Linked DNA regions of Bythopirellula goksoeyrii. The protein of the gene in region 1 binds, or shares a complex with, the protein of each later gene. Links are inferred from orthologs where the notes say so. Each region holds a gene or a part of one and is shown in the gene's direction. Other genes may lie near its edges. The genes, in order: Pr1d_RS08715 and trxA.

Region 1 (2,799 bases):
AAAATGACGCTGGCTCGAGGTGAGATCAGTCGGCCAGCAATTTCTCCGACCGTTTGCCCTCGATTGCGCAGGCTGACCATCAATGCGCCAAAATCATGGACCGCCCCGATGAAAATCGACCCAAAGACGACCCATAAGAGTGCCGGCAACCAGCCCCAGAAGACGGCGATCGCGGGCCCCACGATCGGTCCCGTGCCGGCGATACTGGTGAAATGATGCCCGAAAATGACACTCCGGCGGGTCGGTACGAAATCGACGTCGTCCCGCAATTCCTGACTGGGGACCACCGCCTGGGGATCGACTCCAAACACTTTCCGAGCCAGCCAGCGGCCGTAAGTGTTATAGGCAATGATGAATCCCAGAAAGGAACCAAGGGCGACGAGCAGAGTATCCATGAATAATAAGCAGTAATGAAAATGGAACGAATGTTGTCAAAAGCAATAAGACCTTTGGCTTGCATTATCATAATACCACCCCAGGTCTGATGGAGAAACACAAACAGCAAGGCGAAGGAAACGTAGAGTCGGGCTCCTCCCTTGAATACCCAATTTTAATGCCCAATGACCATAACACTGGGGTTACCTGCCAGAATTGGTCCTTGGCAATTGAACCTTGGTCATTTTGCCACTTGTACGGACTCGATTTGAACTTCTCCCCAATCGTCCGGGGGATTGGTTTACGACCAGTGCGCGGAGACCTATAATCGCCGCAGTCAACAATCTACTCGCATTTCCAACTCGATACTGGAAAGCAAGAACTTTATAGGAAAGGATGTCAGCTGTGCCCGAAAAAGTAGTCATCGTGGGAAGCGGCCCCGCCGGCTTTACGGCGGCCATCTATGCCTCGCGCGCCAATTTGGAACCTTTGCTGTATGAAGGGGCCGTCACCGAGGAAAATCGTTTGGATGGCACGCTTCCCTTGGGGCAGCTCGCCTTAACGACCGAGGTGGAGAATTACCCTGGCTTCCCAGCGGGAGACCTGAGCGCCTACCTCAAATCGTCGCTTCCCGAAGAACATCAGTGGCTCGTTGACATGCATCAGAAGGAAGGGTGCTCGGGCCCCGAGTTGATGCATTTGATGCGTCGTCAGGCGCAGAATTTCGGCACGCGGATAGTTACGGATGATATTGCGGAAGTCGATTTCAGTGGCCAACCTTTCAAGCTTAAGTCGCTCGAAGGTAAGGAAGTCGAGGCCCATGCCGTAATCATTGCCACTGGAGCTCGTGCCAACTATTTGGGACTTCCATCAGAAGAAGCATACAAGAATCGCGGTGTGAGTGCCTGTGCCGTATGTGACGGAGCACTACCTCGCTTCCGCAATAAGCCGGTCGTAGTCGTTGGCGGTGGAGACTCGGCTGTCGAGGAGAGTGACTATCTTTCTAAGTTTGCTAGCGTTGTGTATCTCGTGCATCGCCGCGACGAGTTGCGGGCATCCAAGATCATGGCAGATCGTGCCAAAGAGAATCCCAAGATCGACATCCTCTGGAATAGCGAAGTCGAAGAAATTCTGGGCGACGATCAGAATGGCGTGACTGGGGTAAAAATTAAATCGACAGTCGACGATAGTTTTTCTGAAAAAGAAGTTGCCGGCGCCTTTATGGCGATTGGCCACACGCCGAACACACGATTCTTGGAAGGCAAACTGGAAATGACTGCCAAGAAATATCTCAAGTGGACTGTTCCCTTTCGAACGAAGACCAGTGTCGAGGGCGTCTTCGCTGCGGGAGACGTGGCCGACGATTACTATCGTCAGGCGGTTACCGCAGCGGGTACAGGTTGCATGGCGGCTCTGGACGCCGAACGCTGGTTGGCGACAAAGGGAATTTGACAATACAAGAGCAAGGAAGTTGCCATGGAAAAGCTCTCCGTTCGAGAGGCAAGACTCGCCGATGCGATTGGCCGTCAGGCCTTATTGCAGGGGTGGATTCGTACGCGCCGCGACAGCAAGGGGGGCTTCAGCTTTCTGGAACTCAACGACGGCAGTTGCCTCGCCAATATCCAGGTCGTTGCCGATGGCGATCTGCCCAACTATGAGTCCGAAATCAAACATCTCTCGGCCGGTTGCAGTGTTTCGGTGCGAGGTGAAATCAAGGCATCGGGGGGCAAAGGGCAGGCGACGGAACTACACGCAGCTGATGTGACCGTCCACGGCTGGGCCGATCCAGAGGAATTTCCCCTCCAGAAGAAGCGCCACTCGATGGAAAAGCTCCGCGAGTGGGCTCATTTGCGACCGCGCACCAATACTTTTGGTGCCGTGATGCGCGTTCGCAATCGCATCTGTCGGTCGATCCACGATTTTTTTCAAGAGGATGGCTTCCTCTACATCCACACGCCGATCATCACGGCGAGCGACTGTGAAGGGGCCGGCGAGATGTTCCGCGTGACCACGCTTGACCCGGAAAATGTGCCCCGTGACGCCAAAGGGGCGGTCGATTTCTCGCAGGACTTTTTCGACCGGCCTTCCTATCTCACCGTGTCAGGCCAGTTGGAAGGCGAAATCTACGCTACAGCATTGGGGAAGATTTACACCTTCGGGCCCACTTTCCGAGCAGAGAACTCCAACACTTCGCGGCATCTTGCTGAGTTCTGGATGGTCGAACCTGAGGCGGCTTTCTTTGAGCTAACTGACAACATGAATCTGGCTGAGCGGTTCTTGAAGCGAATTGTCAATGATGTGCTGGCCAACTGCGAGGAAGACATGCAGTTTTTCCACGAGCGGATTGACAAGACCGTAATGGAGAGCCTGCAAACTATCGCAGAACGCAACTTTGAACGACTCAGTTACACCGAGGCGATCGAT
Region 2 (17,309 bases), 490 kb from region 1 along the record:
CCTATGCCTTTTTGCACGATAAGTATGCGATTTGCAGTTGCGGGGCCAGTATGGGTGACAATTACGGTCCCATGGTCGTTGCCAAAGAGGCATGCTCCGTAGAGGACCTGCGAGAAAAAGTGATTGCCATCCCCGGTAAATTGACCAGCGCATTTCTCGCTTTGCGACTTTGCCTCGGGCAAGAGTTTGAATATGTCGTTGTACCGTTTGACGAGATTATTCCTGCCACCGTTCGCGGCGAGTATCAGGGGAAGAAACTCGATGCGGGCTTAATTATCCATGAAGGTCAGTTGACTTATGGTCAGAGTGACCTTCAACTCGTGGTCGACATGGGAGTTTGGTGGCATGACTTGACTGGGTTGCCACTTCCTTTGGGGGCAAATGGGATTCGCAAAGACCTCGGCCCCAAAACCATCGATCAAGTTCAGAGATTGCTGTACGAGAGCATAAAGTATGGTCTTGATCATCGCGAGGAAGCGCTCGACTACGCTCTGCAATATGGTCGGGATCTCGATCGCAATAAGGCAGACCGATTCGTGGGAATGTATGTCAATGATTGGACACTCGACTTCGGCCCCAAAGGCCGTGAGGCAGTCACGCGATTTCTAGCCATGGGCCATGAACAGGGAATCTTACCAGAACTAATCGTGCCAGAATTTGTTCCACTCGAACCTCCAGCCTCTAGCCTCTAATCTCTTCATTTCGCACAAGTCAGTAGCGTATGCCCGAATCTTGGAAGCAACGTCTTGACGCGATCATCTCTGAAAAGCGTGATGAGGTCCGCGACCTTCGGCGGCATCTCCACGCCCATCCGGAACCAAGTGGCGTCGAACTTGCCACGAGCATGCACTTGTATCAACTGCTGGGGCAATTAGGTGTCGAAGTTCAGATGGGCCCCGAGGGTTGCGGGGCCATTGCAGACGGTGGTTCAGAGAAGGATTCTGTGTTGGGCCGCATCGCTGTTCGTGGTGACATCGACGCGTTGCGAATTCAAGATGAAAAAACCACGCCGTATCGGAGCACCCATCCAGGGATCATGCATGCTTGCGGCCACGACGCTCATACTTCCATTGCGTTTGGAGTGGTGCAGGCTTTGGTGCTACTCACAGAAAGTGGCTCGTTGCCGTGGCCAATCAACTGGCGCGTCATCTTTCAGCCGTCCGAAGAAACTGCTACTGGCGCGGCACAGATGATTGAAACTGATGTCCTGGTAGGCGTCGAGAAGATATTTGCATTACATGTCGATCCAACTCGGCGAACCGGCGAAATTGCCCTTCGCAGCGGACCGATGACGGCGTCCTGCGATGCTGTGCATCTCACGATCACTGGCCGCGGTGGTCACGCGGCCCGGCCTCACGAATCTCGTGATCCGATTGCCGCGGCAGCACAGTTGATCAATTCGCTCTACCAATTCGTGCCACGGGCTACCGATACTCAGGATGCTGTCGTGCTGACTTTTGGCAGCATCCAGGGAGGCACCAATCCGAATGTCATACCAGATCAGGTGGAACTACGTGGCACCATGCGTACTCTCGACTCGGGGGTTCGCTCACGTACAATTGATCAAATTCATCAAGTGATTCGCGGAGTGGAAGGAATCACGAGTACAAAAATCGAGCTTACCCTTGACGCAAGTATTGCCTCAGTGGTCAACGATGCTGCCGCAACCTCCCTGATTTGGCAAGCCGGCGAAGAGGTCGTGGGGGCTAAAAATGTGCAGCTGATTACGCGCCCGAGCATGGGAAGTGAGGACTTTGCCTGCTACCTTGAACACGTGCCGGGGGCCATGTTCCGACTTGGTTGCGCAGCCGATCTTGCTGCGATCACGCCCTTACATACCCCCAAGTTTGACATCGACGAGACGGCATTAGAGATCGGTGTCCGAGTTTTAGTCCGCGCAGTCGTAGCGGCTTGTGAACCTCAGATAAAATGAACATGGCGAAGATCGAATTCAACGCGAACGATCGACCCACTCTCGGTGTTGAAATTGAGTTGGGAATAGTTGATGGCCGCACGATGGCCTTAACGAGTGCCTTCGATCAAGTTGCCGAGCTTGTGCCCGAAAAACTGACTGAATCGCTCAAGCCCGAGCTGATGCAGTGTGTTGTCGAAATCATCACAGGGGTTTGTGAAACGGTCGATGATGCAGAGAAGGATCTTCGCGAGAAGATTGTTGCGGTAGAAGCGGCAACCGATCAATTGGGAATGGGACTCTGGTGGGGAGCAACCCATCCGTTCTCGCCGTGGCAGGAACAGATGGTCACCGACACAGAACGGTACTTGGATCTGGTCCAACTCCTCCAAGAATTAGCACGTCGCTTGGTAACCTTTGGCCTACATATCCATGTAGGAGTCGATTCCGGTGACAAAGCAGTCATGATCTGCGACCGCATTCTCCGACACCTCCCCACTTTGCTGGCTTTATCAAGCAGCAGCCCTTTCTGGGAAGGCCGCCAGACTGGGTTACAATCCTACCGCTCGAAGATCATGGAAGGCTTGCCGACGGCAGGCTTACCAACCTTGATGCGAAACTGGAGCGAGTACGTGTGGCTTGTGAATCACATGGTCGACACTGGTTTTATCAACACGATCCGCGAAATTTGGTGGGATGTGCGACCTCATCACAGTTTCGGCACGGTGGAAGTCCGTGTTTGCGACATGCCGGGCAGTTTGGAAGACACGTTGGCCATCGCGGCATTGGTGCAATGCTTGGTGAAGACCCTCTCTGATGAGATCGACAACGGCACCTACCAGCACGACTGCCATCCGATGATGGTGCGGCAAAACAAGTGGCGGGCCGCCCGCTACGGCACTGCTGCTCAACTAGTCGATTCCTTCACTTATCAGGTCGTAACAGTCGAACAGAGCGTCAATAAACTCGTCGATCACCTCACACCGATGGCAAAGCAACTCGCTTGTGAACATCACTTGGAGCGATGTCGCCAGATTGCCTCGGAGCCAAGCTGCGCCGATCGGCAACTCTCAATCCAAGCCGAGACCGGCAGTGCCGAGGAAGTTGTCCGGCGTTTGACGGAACTATCACGCGTCTCACCTAAGAACGCAGATTAATATCTACAAAGACTTTTTTATCGCTTTCTCAGCAAGCTTGCCAATTCTTATTCCCCGAAATAGAAGCTTACCTTTCCCTCATATATGCCCTTACCCACATTGGGCTGACCACGCGGGCCAGTGGTTTCTGGGGTTTTAAATTTACTTCCCACCGCTGGAATGGCATCGAGCAATGCTATCCCACACTGGGGAAGTTCGAATTTTGTTTTCCCCACAAAATCTTCTGGAGGCTGTTCAGGCAAAAGGACTTGCAAGTAACTTTCTCGATCATGAGGCACGACCGTAATCGGTCCTTCACTCGTTTGCAATCGCATCCAATGCACATCGGAAAAGCAACCTGCAAACTCCGGGTAGTCCCATTCCGAGTAGCCTGTAATCGTTTCGTTCTGTTCGTTTTCCCAGACCCCAAGGGTCCCACCCCGTCGGCGATTCTTCCAAACCCGAAACGGCCCGTTTCCGAGCCATTTCTTCCCTTGGACAAATTCGGCAGGATAATCGAATGTTACACCGAAATAGTCGGACTCTCCTTTCGCTTGATACGCATAGGTGCAGTCGATCCAACCGCTAGGATGAATCGCCCACGTGACACTTCGCAGCCCACCAGAGAATTCTCCCTCAATCAGTGCAACTTCGTTTTCCATTCTGTGATTCAGTGAAATCAGCGAAGACGGTACTGTCGTAGCTTCTGGGCCATTGGATAGTGAGTACTTTTGATCCCCCCGTCGCACTCCCTCTAGCATCCCTGATTGCTTATCAATCGCTACCTGAAGATCTCCGACCACCGCTGAAATCTCCTTTTCAGTCGAACTAATCACTACGCTACCGAGCCGATTGTCATTTTCCATGAATGCTTTCGGCGGCAAGTCTGATAAAGGCCAGACCCATGTCCACAGTTCACGCCCCTGAGGGTTGTCAATTCGTACTGCCAAGCAATCTGCCGAATGTTGATCATTTGGCAGATCAAGTTGGAGCGTTCCTTTTTTGCCTGGAGCAATGGAGGGCAACGCGGGCTCCCCTTCGGCCAGAACTTCGTAGCCTGCTTCAGGGTCATCAAGCTGGCTGAATTTTCGTAGCTGCCAGGTTAACTTGCATTCACTAACATCTGTAAAGCTGTACTCATTCTTGATCTCAAGCGAACTCTTATCACTCAAACTAACTTGTACAGGCGACCAAATCTCTTGAATCGTATAGAAACTCGCTTCACGTTCTCGATACGGACCAACAATACCATCGGGGGCTTGATTGCCAGCACAGTCGATCGTGCCGTCGGCTCGTTTGATCCCTTCATCAAAAAGCACCCACAGGAAAGCTCCCCCAAGAACCGGGCTCTGTCGCATCATCTCCCAGTAAGCTTCAAGCCCCGCACCACTCCCACCATCGTACAAACCGTGCAGCATTTCGGTGGGCATGTAGATATATTTATTGGGATCGTTCACATCTTCCCACTCCTGATAGACCTCTCCCGTCCCGTGGCGTGTGGGAACTCCTTTGCTGGCAACCTCGGCCCGATCAAACTCCAAATAGTGGGCCGTATTGACGTGGTTGAATGCCTCCCACGGATGCAGAACCGTGCGGTGCTGTGGATCGTACCAGCCGAATTGTTCATCGAGTGAATAATTAAATCCCCCCTCGTTGCCATTGTCCCAGAACAACACCGCGGGATGATTCACATCGCGCGTAACCAGTTCCTTGACAAGCTGACTGCCAATTTGGGTGTCGTAATGCCAATGCCACCCAGCAAGTTCATCAAGGACGTACAGTCCCAATTCATCGCACAGATCAAGAAACTGGGGATCGGGGGGATAGTGCGACATTCGCACCGCGTTCATATTCATCCCTTGAATCGTTTCAATATCTAAGCGATGAACCGCTTCGCTAAGGCAACGTCCCGAATCCGGCCAAGTCGAGTGTCGATTCACCCCCTTGAGTACAACTTTCTGACCATTGACATAGATGCCATCGTCCGCGCGAACTTCTACCGTACGAAAGCCAAACCGCTCCGTCGTACTGTGAAGAACTTCAGAACCACGTTTTAACCGGAATTCTACTTGATAGAGATTCGGCTTTTCTGCGCTCCATAACTGGGGAGAATCAAACTTTGCTGCGACCGTAGTCGAACTGTTGCTTCCCGGAGTTATTGTCTCAACTCCAAAGGGCGTACTAACAGGCTCGCCATCGATGGTCTTTACCTGTGCCTCGATGGAAAATTTCGGACCAATGTTTTTCGAGGTGTTCGTGCTTGAAAAAACTTCTGCCGAGAACTCACCGTTGGCTTGGGCATCAATCGCCACACGCTCGATGAACTGGTTTGGAACTATCTTCAGGTACACTGGCCGATAGATTCCCCCGAACACCCAAAAATCGGCCGTGCGCTCCGCCTTGTTAACCGATTCGTTGGCCGAATGTTTGGCCACATCGACCTCAAGAAGATTCTTTTCACCAAACTTGAGAAAGTCACTTACGTCATATTGAAAACGATAGAACCCGCCTTGATGTGTTGGCCCAACAGTCTGACCATTGAGCTTCACTGTTGTGTCGGTCATTACTCCCTCAAAGACCAGCAGAACCCGCTCGTCCTCCCAATCTTTCGCAGCCTCAAACGTATGCTTGTAGAGACCGCGCTCTTCCAAGGCAGAACCGATGTCTTTCTTGTAATTAAGCGAACCAAAGCCCAACACATCCCAATGCGACGGCACGGGGATAGTAGTCCACTCGCCGGACCTCGCTCCCGACGTACATTGAAACTGCCAATCAACGGTATGATCTTTGTCGGTACCGGATAAATAAACCTGCTCCGTATGCTGTGCGGAGCAATATGCTGCCAAGAATACGTTAATGACATGTGCGAGAAGGAGTCTCTGCGACACGAAAACCATATCACCCCCTAATAAGGAAACCTCAGACGAGATCTAGCAGCATACGCCTACATAGCCTGCAGAGATTCCTACGCGTCGACCTAATCTGAAACAAAAGAGTACAGCCTATCAGGCTACTTCGACGCTAGTAAGCACCTTGCAGCACATCAAATCGACTGCGAACAATACTTGGAGTTGTGCCGGGATTCTGCCATTTAGCCAAGCTGCGACGACCGGAAACTTTCAATCCAAGCTGATACCAGCAATGCCGTAGAGGTGGTGCGCAGACTGCCAGAGTTATCAAGGGTTTCGCAACTAGAATAACTTTAGGACCGCCATCTCTCCTCAGCCAGTTCGCCACAGCGACCTAGCTTCCATTGAAGGAACTGTCTCCAGCTACATACATGACTCATTGTCTCTAATCGACGGGTTCGATATCGACATTGATCCCCAGCAATTCCCACTTTTTATCACGCCATACATACTTGTACGAAAACTTGACACGCGAAGGCTTCGACGGAAAATATCCCTCTAATGCCAATACGCCTTCTGCTGACATCGCTGGTTCGGCGGTGAACATCGGCTCAAGTTTCTCCAGCACGGAGAGATCGACTGCTGAATCGATGAATACTGAAAAGATCTCGTTGAACTTTTCTAGCGGCACTTGTTCTTGAAACTCCCTCGACAACCCGGCGTGAAACTGAGTGTAGTCTTTCGCGTTGATGGCAGCGGCAAAGTCTTGCGTAGTTTCTTTGATCAAAACGGCCGCCTCTGCCTTCGTTGGAATAGCCACATCGTTGGTAGCTTCTGTGTTCAGTCCTGCATCTTTTTTTTGAATACCGTAGATCTTCCAGGCACCTGATTCCTTAACAAAGCTGATCTTGAGGGGAATTGAACCACCAGTCTTCGTCAGCACGGTCCCCTCCAATTCGCCGGATCCATTGGCGACAGACCGACTATTCCAACTGGCCTCCTTGAAATCGACCAAAGTTGATTCGGTGAGGAAAGTTTTCAACTCATCTTGAGTTGTAGCCGCCTTAAACTCTTCTGCCAGGTAGTCGCGAGACTCCACTATGTTGCCGCCCGCCACCTGTTGGAAAAAGCCGTCCGCCGTTTCCACGATACCACTGGTGATGAAGAAAACACAGAAAATGCCGACCGCTATCAGAGCTAACAGGATTCCGACTACTGCGAGTAGTTTCTTCATTTTTGGCTCTTTCAAAAACGAGACTATAGAATGGCCAGCAACAAGTTCTAGCCGCCGGTGTGTTGGCTTGCTAGTCATGAAGGTGAGGTATTTGGATCACCAATTTTTCACCCCGGTTCATTCCCCGGTTTCCATTTGATATTGCAGCCCAAACTGGGAGTCTGATCTGCGCTGGGCTTCTTCCCAGCTAACACGGCATCAAGCGCAGCTCTCAGGTCGGCACCCGTCACGGGGATTCCGCTGTCGGGACGACTCGCGTCGAGTTGGCCCCGATAGACTAATTGATGCTGACTATCAAACAGAAAAAAGTCGGGAGTGCAGGCTGCTTTGTACGCCTGGGCGACTTCCTGGGTCTCGTCGTAGAGATAGGGAAACACATAGCCACGCTCCTCGGCCTCGGCGACCATTTGCTCGGGAGAGTCCCCGGGGTAGTTGGCCACGTCGTTGGAATTGATTGCTACGACTGCCGCTCCTTTACTAGTGTACTCCTGTCCCAACCTGGCAAGTTCGTCGGCGATGTGTTTGACAAAAGGACAGTGATTGCAGATGAACATTATCAACAGGGCAGGGGCGCCGGAGAAATCACTCAGCGAGACTGTCTTGCCGTCAACGTTCATGAGCGAGAAGTCAGGAGCCTGAGTACCTAGGGGAAGCATATTGCTGGGTGTGCGGGCCATGGTTTTATTCTCCAAAAATCGAGAAATGTATTGAGTAAGATGATCTACGCCCCGGGTGTCCAAGAATGGGGCTCAATCGGGCTATCCTCCCAAGTATCTAGCATCGCCCGGGTTTCGGCAATGCACTGGAGGGTTCGTTGACAGTCGCGAAAAGTATGCCAATAATCTTGAAGCAATCGGTTTCACGCAAGTTTGTGCAGATTTGCCAATTTGTATGCCGATGTCCACCAGAACCAGATAGGTAGAGTATCAAGTAGGATGGCCTGATTGACACGAGAGATGTCATCACTATCCAGAAACAAGGAGATAATCATGGGTGCTGTAGCAGAAATCAATGACACCAATTTTGATGCCGAAGTGCTGAAATCTTCCGAGCCCGTGCTCGTCGATTTTTGGGCGCCTTGGTGTGGGCCATGCCGTCAAATCGCGCCACTCGTTGAAGAGTTGGCTGGCGAGAATGCCGGTTCAGCCAAAGTGATGAAACTCAACGTGGATGATGCCCCCTCCTCGGCCCAGAGCTATGGCGTAAGCAGCATCCCTACGATCATGATCTTCAAGGACGGCGAAGTCGTCGACCGTTTCGTTGGGGTGCAGCCCAAGAATCGTTTGCAAGAAGCGATTGACGCCGCCAAGGCTTAAACTCTGGCATCTATCCATCATGCTTAAAGTCAACGATTAGCCGCTGACGGAACCACGGGCTTCCGCCAGCGGCTATTATTGTTACTGGTGCTAGCAGTGCTGGTTAATGCGAGCTTTTCTCTAGCCTAATTGAACTCAGCACGCCAATGTGCCGATGTGACGTTTAGGTAAAGTTTGCCAATTGGCGAAACTCTGCCTCCTCCTCCAGCATTAGCGGGCATCTCTCCCATGGCAGCGAACAATCCAGAGCAAGGCAGTATCACTGAAGGCGCAAGTCCTCAGCGCGAGATGCGAGTCGATTCGGCTCATCCGGTATCTCGCGGTGTGGCAGCTGTTCCCAGTCGTGCCTCGGTGGAAATTGGTGCGCAGAGCGACGAAGGGGATGAATTTGGCATCGATGAGTTGTTTGCCGCGGGAGCGCCACCCGAAGCCCTCAGCCGCCATGCTGCCGATCTGGCAGAGCGACTCCAATCGCGACTGACCGAACTAGATCACCGAGAGTCTGCGCTCAATGGGCACGAGGCCGAACTGGAAAGCCGTATTCGCAGTGCTCGATTGTGGCTTGACGAACGGGAAAGTGAGCTCGACGCGCGGGAAGCGGAACTCGAAGAACGTGCCTCTGATCTAAACAGTCAAGGCAAATTCGCTGTCGACAAAGGCCAGCACGAGGCCAGTGTCGAGAAATCGCTCAAACTTGAAGAGCGTGAGCGACAACTAGACAAACTACAGGCCGAACTCGACTTTGCTCAAAGCGAGCTGACTGAGAAACTCAATGAACTCGAACTAAAGACGGCTCTCTGCTGTTCGAAAGAGGAAGAGTTCACCGAAGCAAAGCTTGCTTGTGAAGAACGCCATCGGGAAATGGATGCCCGCGAAGCGCAGCTGTACAAGCAAATGGAACAAATTACGACGACCGAAGTCTCCTTGCAGCAGCGTTCGACGAGAATCCACGACGCAGATTCTGAACTAAACAAACGCCTGGAAGATCTGCGAGCTTGGGAACTAAGATTGGGAGAAGAGAGTAGCGAGCTAGAATTCCAACGTGCTGAACTCGGGCGCATCCAGCAAGAAGTGGAGTACAAGCTGTGCGACGCCACAGAACAAGATCGCCGTATTCGCTTCCGGGAACAAGAAATCAAGACCGCTCTGCAACGATTTGAACGACTCGGTGTCACAGAGCAGAAAATGGTGGAGCTGCAACAAACAGCCAACTTGTTCGAGCAGCGAGCGGCAAATCTCACAGCCGCTGAATCGATGTTGGCCGAACAACAGGTGCAACTCGCAGAGCAGCGTTCAGAACTTGAGCATCAAGAGCTGAAGTTCAAAAACCATGTCACTACAGAGCGCAAGCGGTTGGCGAAAGAAAAGGAAACTACCAGTCTGCAGCTGGCACGGCGAGAGCAGGAAATCGACCGCCGTGAAGCGATGCTGGACCAACGTCAGGACGCGCTCGAGCAATTGCAAGAAGAATTGCGCAGTGCGCAACGAGAAGTGTTGGAAATCCGGCTGGCCACGGAAGAAACCTGGTTGCAACTACAAGGCGTGCTCGCACCGGCAACCTTGTCGCGTTCCATATCGCAATTGCGTGTGCGACTTGCCGACCATTTTCAGTTGGCAGCGGACGAAGCAAGCCGTCGCCATCGGGAATTGGAATCCGTGCGTAGCGAACTGGCTACGGAACACTCCCAATTGGCCAATCAGCGTCAAGACCTACAGTTGTGGCTGGACCGCCGCGAGCAAGACCTCGAACAACGGGCAGCCCGACTGGTCGCCCGCGAGCAAGAACTCGATGCCCAGCAGCGCACTTACGAAGAAGCCGAGCTAAACTGGCAAGCCCAACAAGCAGAGTACCAACACGAACTGCAGCGGCTGCTGGCCGCTGAACGTGCCTGCTGGAGTCACGCGGCGTAGCGAGACGGATGGAATCGGTCCAATTCCGCGCTGGTTCCGGTTGTGTTAGCTGTTGTCCGCCGATTGGTCGCTTTGTGGACCGACAGTTTCGGGAATATCCAATTTCTCCGGTGTGGCATCTTTCTCGCCGTCTGGATTTCTCTCGCTGACGGGTTTCCAGTTGCGACGTTCTACCTTTTGGCCGGCAGTTGCCTGCTGGGCTCCAGCGACGATCGCCATTGCGTTCTTGATCTCAGCAGGAGAGAAATACGGATCTCGCACAACTTGGCGGGCCGTGCCCGTGAGTTTGGCGGCAAGTTCTTGCCAACTTACATTGCTATTCACATTCCAGACTGCTGCTTGCGCTGCAGCAGGCTGCAGGTCACCATTGGCATAGGCAGCCACAATTTCAATCACAGCGGGGTCGGCGACAACATCTTCGATGGGACGAATTTCATAAGGCTTGTTCGACGAAGGATCCCGAAGACCATGGTCCAGACACAACAGTGGGACGTCGATCGTGTTGACTTTTTCAGGGGCAACATTGAAGCGTCCGCCACCGCCGCCTCGACCACCGCCGCCTCGACCACCGCCGCCTCGACCGCCGCCGCCGCCGCCGACACTTTGCTGCCCGCCGCCGCCGCCGCCCAAACCGCCACCACCTCCACCACCGCCAAATTGATGCATGACGGGAACTCCAGCAAAGGCATCGGGAATGAGCACATCAACAGGTTCATCGGTCTTGTTAGTCAAGAACAATCGGCCGCGCTGACTATCGCGAGCGATGAACTTTGCGTCGATCACGCCTTGGTCGATGGCATCGAACACATCGAGCGCCGGTGCCGTCTCAGCAGCAGGTTCATCAGCTCTTGAATGCTGCCCACTTACGGCAGTTCCCAAGACCATGATTGCCAATACCAGATACCATTTCATCATTTGGGCGGACGCCATGACAGTACAACCTTTTCAGAAGCCGAGGACTACTTGGTTTCTTGAAGCCCCAGCTGATCGCAGGGCTTGAATTACGAAGGGTTGGCTGAATTGACAATAATTCAGCCGGTCTCTCCAGCATAAACTGGCGCACGCCAATTGCCAACATTTTCATGAATGTCCCCGCCAAATCGGTCGGTTTTGCCGCCTATGTCTTGAATGATTGGCCAATATGCCATTTTGGGAGCCGATTTCTCAGTTTTCTCCCCATCAGCGGGAGGACGCAGCGGGGAAGGGTGCAATACTTGGAGATAGGCCCCCGATTTCACTCAGATCGCTTAAATCCGTGTCTACAACGCAACTTTCTCCAACCGCCAAAGCCCGCCACCAGAGCTGGATCATCTCTCCCTGGTGGGACATGACGTACGTCGTAGTCACGCCAATACTGATTGTACCGGTCATATTGGTTCTGGTGCGTCAGTGGCTCACCCCCGAGCAAGTTTCGTTGGCGGTGATATCATTTGCTTCCCTGGGACATCATCTGCCAGGCTTCATGAGGGCGTACGGCGATCGAGAGCTTTTTGCGCGATATCGCATGCGTTTTCTTTTCGTGCCTCCTCTGGTGTTCGCTATGGCTCTCTGCTTTACGCCTCCCAGCGGATTGGCTCAGTGGCTCCACCTTCCTTGGCGACATCTCCACGGACTAGAGTTGGTCTTGCTGATTTGGGGCACTTGGCACGGATTGATGCAAACATACGGTTTCATGCGCATCTACGACCTGCGACGGGGAGTGACCGATCGCTTGACTGCCCGTCTCGATCATTGGCTCTGCCTGACTGTGTTTGTTGCTGGTGTTGTGTTCAGCGATGCCCGCATGTTCGGCATTGCCAAAACGATGTGGGAGTCTGGCCTTCCTATATTTGGTCCCGTCTGGCTCGATTGGGCGCGGCTGCTGATTGGCGGAGCGCTGATCGCGGTCCTGATTGGCTATCTGGTGAACCTCCTACGACTGCATAAAGCCGGCTATCCGATCTCTTGGGTCAAACTATTGCTAATCGGTACGACTGGTTGGTTCTTCTGGTACACGGGACGACTCTCGGTCAATCTCTTGATTGGCATTGCGATGTTCGAGATCTACCACGCCGTCCAGTACTACGCGATCGTATGGATCTACAACAAGCGCCTCTTCAACCGCGCCGGCAATCGCTTCGGACCATTGGGTTTTCTCTTCGAAGATCGATGGAGCATGTTGGGCCTCTACTTGGCAGCAATTGCGGCATATAGCTCAATTCGCTACTTCACGGTGGACGCCAATGCCTACATTTTCACCGCAGGAACCGAGAATGCCTACCAGTGGCTTATCGCCGCTTTCGTGACTTCTTCGTTTCTCCATTTCTACTTTGACGGCTTCATCTGGAAAGTAAGTGAACGCAAGACACAGGAGAATTTAGTCGAGACTCCAACGAGCGATGCCCCGCCGATGATCACTGTACCGGCGGCAATCCATGCGGCCAAATGGGCATTACTACTTGCCATCATGGCGGGTCTGCTATTCGCTGAGCGCAGGCGCTTGCTGCTTGAACCTGAGGACGGCCCTTCCGAGCGTTTAGTCGCCTTGGCTGCGCTAACACCTAATCTTCCCGAATGCCACGCCTTGCTCAGTCGCAATGCATTGTCCAAAGGCAATGCCCCACAGGCCATACTCCACGCCGAGAAAGCCTTGGCCCTTCGTGAGCGTTCTCACACTGCCCACGCTGATTTGGGTCTAGCCTATCTGCTGGGCAACCGATTGCAGGAAGCCAAGCGGCAGTTCGAAAAGGCCATCGCCATCGCTCCGAATCAATGGTCGCATCATTGCGATCTGGGGACGGTACTCCACCGCCTGGGCGAGCAAGAACAAGCTGAAGTCGAACTGAAGCTCGCAGTTGAACTGGGCTCCGAGTCGGCCGAACCTTACGAACAATTGGCGGACTTTTATCTCGATCAGAACCAAACTCAACAAGCAGCAACGCTGTACACAACGATCGCAGAGCGATTCCCAGATTCTCTCATCGGAGAATTGGGAAAGATTCAATTACTCAACCGCGACGGCCATCACCACCAAGCGGTCGAACTGGCAAGCTTCCTCGCCGCTGACAATGCCGACAACTGGAGAGTCTTGGCCGCACTGGGCGCTTCGCTCAATGCCGCCGGAGACCCCCAACGCGCGTTGGTACCTTTGAAAGATGCACTTCAAATCAGTCCGGAGTCTGCTGAACTGAACTATCAGATGGGGCTTACGCAATTCCAGTTAAACAAACCCATGCGCGCAATCACGTTTCTATCGCGAGCACAGAAACTCGACCCGCAACATTTCACTTCCCAGTTACAGCTTGCCAATACTTACTACGTGTTGGGGGCTGTCGACTCGGCACTGGAAGCCTATCAACGTGCCCTAGATCTCAAACCAGGAGACCCCGCAGCAAGTGCCAACTATGGCGGCCTGCTAGCTCAATTGGGCATGAATGCCGAAGCCGAGCGGGCCTATCGTGCAGGGCTCGCGGTGCATCCTGATGCCCCACAACTCAACTACAATCTGGGTCTACTGTTGTGGCAGCAAGGCGCACATGAGGAAGCCCGCCAACTCATCCGCCGCGCTGAGCAACTCGGCGTAGCGATTTCACCGGAAGTGAATGCTGCGATCCGTAAAACGAATTAGGGCTTTGTTAGGACTTTTTTTGGAGTTGAGCGCAATCTTTAGGAATGACAAAGTACTTCACTCGCCGGCACAGAGCGCATGGAACTCTTCTTCGGTAAGCACGGCGACGCCTAGCTCCTGGGCCTTGGCAAGTTTGCTTCCGGCCTTTTCACCTGCGACCAGGTAGTCCGTGCTCGCAGAGACGCTACTGGTCGCTCTTCCGCCATATTGCTCTATCAGCAATTGGATCTCATCACGAGTATAGTTTTCTAACTTCCCAGTGACGACAAACGACTTTCCGGCAAACGGCTGATGCTGTGGGGCAGTGGTCTGCTCTTTTACCATCCCCATACTAACGCCAGCCTCTTCCAAGCCGTTGATCGTTTCGATTCCGTTTTCGTTGTGTAGAAAACTGTAGACGCTCTCAGCGATGATCGGACCGACCTCTTCTACTTGGCTTAATTGTTCGATAGTCGCCGCCTGCAATGCAGACATCGTCTGAAATTGCTCAGCAAGAATGGATGCTACACGGGTTCCGACGTGGCGGATCGTCAACCCGTTCAACAGCCTGGCAAATGAGCGTGACTTACTTTCTCGAATCGCGTCCACCACATTCTGAGCTGACTTCTGCCCCATCCGTTCGAGCTGGGCGAGTTGTTCAACGGTCAAATCGTACAAATCTGCAAAACGCTTCACCAGTCCCGTCGAGACAAGTTGGTCAATCAGCTTTTCGCCTAGTCCCTCGATATCCATCGCGGTTCGACTCGCAAAATATTGCAACCGTTCGCGCAGCTGAGCGGGACAGGCGAGGTTTGGACAACGAATATAGACGCCCCCCTCGTCTTTCACCAATTCACTCTCGCACTCGGGACAGTGTGTCGGAAAAAGAAATGGCTTTGTCCCTTCAGGCCTCAAGTGAGTCTCAACCCGTAAAATATGCGGAATAATCTTCCCCGCCTTCTCAACCACAACCGTATCGCCCTCGCGCACGTCTTTCCGGGCGATCTCGTCGGCATTGTGCAGGCTGGCTCGACTTACTGTCGTGTCAGCGAGTTCCACCGGCTCCAGTTCCGCCACCGGAGTGATGGTGCCCGTCTTGCCAACTTGGACGCGGATTTCATTGAGCCGCGTTACGGCCTCGTATTTCTCAAACTTGTAAGCGATCAGCCAGCGGGGGCTCTTGCTGGTGGCACCCAACCGCCCGCGTTGATCGAACCGATTCACTTTCAACACGAGTCCGTCGACTTCGAAATCGAGTTCGTGAAGTCGTTCGATAAGCCCCTCGCAATGTGTGATCGCTGCCTCAAAGTCAGGAAAACATTCGACGTGCGGTGTTGCCGGCAACCCCCAATCACCAAGCTGTTTGAGAAACTCCATGTGTGTCGTCGCATGAAGACCTTCGACTTGGCCCACACCGTGGCAAAAGAGTCGCAGTCGCCTCTCGGCACAGATTCGTGGATCTAGCAGGCGTATACTTCCAGCCGTAACATTCCGTGTGTTTGAGTAAGCTTCGAGCCCCTGCTCCTGACGCTTCTCGTTGAGTCTCACCAGATCCGCATTGGTCATGTAGATCTCACCACGAACTTCGACCAGCGGCGGAAACCCGTCGCCAGCAAGCCGCAGAGGGACCCCCAGCACGGTACGGACATTGTGAGTGACATCGTCGCCAGTGGTGCCGTCACCCCGTGTGACGCCACGAGTGAGTTGTCCTTGTTCGTAGATGAGTGACATGGCCACGCCATCAATCTTGAGTTCCACGACCCACTCGATGCTCTCATCCGGCAGCAACTTCGCCGTCCGCTCGCCATACCTACGAAGTTCCTCAAGGCTGTAGGTGTTGTCGATCGACATCATCGGCACCAGATGCCGCACCGAGTTCAATTCGTCGACCGGCGCTCCACCTACTCGTTGCGTGGGACTATCCGGCGTCACCAGAGCAGGATGTGCGGCTTCAAGTTCCTTGAGCCGATCCATGAGCCGATCGTACTCGAGGTCCGTGATCGTCGGCGCGGCCTCCCCGTAGTATCGCGCATCATGGCCGCGAATCTCCTCGCGGAGTGATTCAATCTCAGATTCGACGTGCGCCTTACTCATCCGTTTTTGTCATAGCCGTTGGCGGAAGCCAATGGTTGCCATGGAGAAAACCGCGGGCTTCCGCCAGCGGCTACTATGATTGAATCCACTGTGATTCTTCTCAAGATTCCAACCCGCACTCTGGCACAACAGTGACGTTCTTGCCGGTAGCAGAGTTGGGAATCAGGCAAAGGAACTTCAGTGGAACGGAACCTGTGTTCTTGAACTGGTGGACATCCTCAGGCGAGACAAACACCACGTCGCCTTGCTCAAGGGGATGCTCCACGTCCCCTTCGAGAACAGTGCCACTTCCTTCGACGACGTAAATCTCGTGCTCGTAGTCATGAAAATGTCTTGGGGTGTGGCCCCCCGGAGCGACTTCAAATTGACGCATCACAAAATTCGGGGCCTCTTCATCCTTGCCGACGAGTATCTGCACTTGGCACCCGTCAGCCCCCTCCATATCCACCTTATTACGTGGCACATCTTTGGAATGTTTCAGTTTCATTTTTCTTCGTTTACTCCAAAATCTCAGTTCGATGGGAATGCTATCACCGCTTAACCCTCATCCATGGCCATTAACTGACCAATCGCAGTCCGATCATGATAGCAACTTCTTACCTATCAGACATGCTAACCGAGCTACTTCATAGCCCCTATTTTCGTCTTCCACAGAATCTTGCAAGCGAAGATCGATCCGCTGGAAAAATTGCTCTTGCCAGGGGATTCCCCACTTTGCTACAACCCTGCCGCTTTTCGTGACTACCTCTTCTCTACTACCACCTTATCCAGTCCCGATTGGCCTGAACTGACTGATTGTCTGCGCAGGTGCACGGGGAAGGACGAACACATGACTGTCGCGCGATACCAATCGTACGCCGTGCTCGGCGCTGCGTATCTCTTGCTATTTGCTTTTTCGCTTCAGGCGGCTGATGCCCAACAGCAGAGGTCTTCCGCCAATGGGACGAATCGGACGAACGAAACCGATCGTGCCGCTGGGAATATGCTAGATGCCATTTTTGATAACCCGGCCCCAGTTTCCCGTGGTGGAAATTACTCGGCACGGAGGGTCTCTAGAACGAGGCCTGCGAACCAGCCGAAACTGCAAGCGAAGCTTGTGCGTAATTCCAGCGAGTCGGAAGGGACCCCTCCCTATGCCTTGGTTGATCGCTATGGGGGCGTGCTCCGCTATGTCGAGCCGGTCGACCGAGTTGATTTGAAGCCTTATCTAGGCAAAGTCGTGGGGGTGAAGCACGACACGGGCGATGTCTTGCTCGCTTCACAACTGATGC

Evidence for each region.
Region 2: the proteins of Pr1d_RS08715 (region 1) and trxA are in contact, whole or in part, in a crystal structure (PDB 1F6M), measured with the Escherichia coli proteins. The link is inferred for Bythopirellula goksoeyrii from one-to-one orthologs.

The regions. Positions count from the first base shown.
Region 1 is NZ_CP042913.1:2,198,494-2,201,292, forward strand. It holds Pr1d_RS08715 (thioredoxin-disulfide reductase), read left to right. Parts: upstream 1-771; coding sequence 772-1,827; downstream 1,828-2,799. Other genes in the region: Pr1d_RS08710 (carbon starvation CstA family protein), read right to left, coding at 1-395; asnS (asparagine--tRNA ligase), read left to right, coding at 1,852-2,799.
Region 2 is NZ_CP042913.1:1,698,157-1,715,465, reverse strand. Bases 7,079-9,783 are described here. They hold trxA (thioredoxin), read left to right. Parts: upstream 7,079-8,120; coding sequence 8,121-8,447; downstream 8,448-9,783. Other genes in these bases: Pr1d_RS06820 (coiled-coil domain-containing protein), read left to right, coding at 8,676-9,783; Pr1d_RS06830 (thioredoxin family protein), read right to left, coding at 7,239-7,808; Pr1d_RS06835 (hypothetical protein), read right to left, coding at 7,079-7,131. Also shown: Pr1d_RS06855 (menaquinone biosynthesis family protein), read left to right, coding at 1-692; Pr1d_RS06850 (M20 metallopeptidase family protein), read left to right, coding at 722-1,933; Pr1d_RS06845 (carboxylate-amine ligase), read left to right, coding at 1,936-3,069; Pr1d_RS06840 (glycoside hydrolase family 2 TIM barrel-domain containing protein), read right to left, coding at 3,117-5,936; more of Pr1d_RS06835, read right to left, coding at 6,343-7,078; more of Pr1d_RS06820, read left to right, coding at 9,784-10,358; Pr1d_RS25695 (hypothetical protein), read right to left, coding at 10,404-11,288; Pr1d_RS06810 (tetratricopeptide repeat protein), read left to right, coding at 11,614-13,965; NAD-dependent DNA ligase LigA, read right to left, coding at 14,023-16,038; Pr1d_RS06800 (cupin domain-containing protein), read right to left, coding at 16,139-16,525; Pr1d_RS06795 (BBP7 family outer membrane beta-barrel protein), read left to right, coding at 16,868-17,309. UniProt on the Escherichia coli protein: Participates in various redox reactions through the reversible oxidation of its active center dithiol to a disulfide and catalyzes dithiol-disulfide exchange reactions.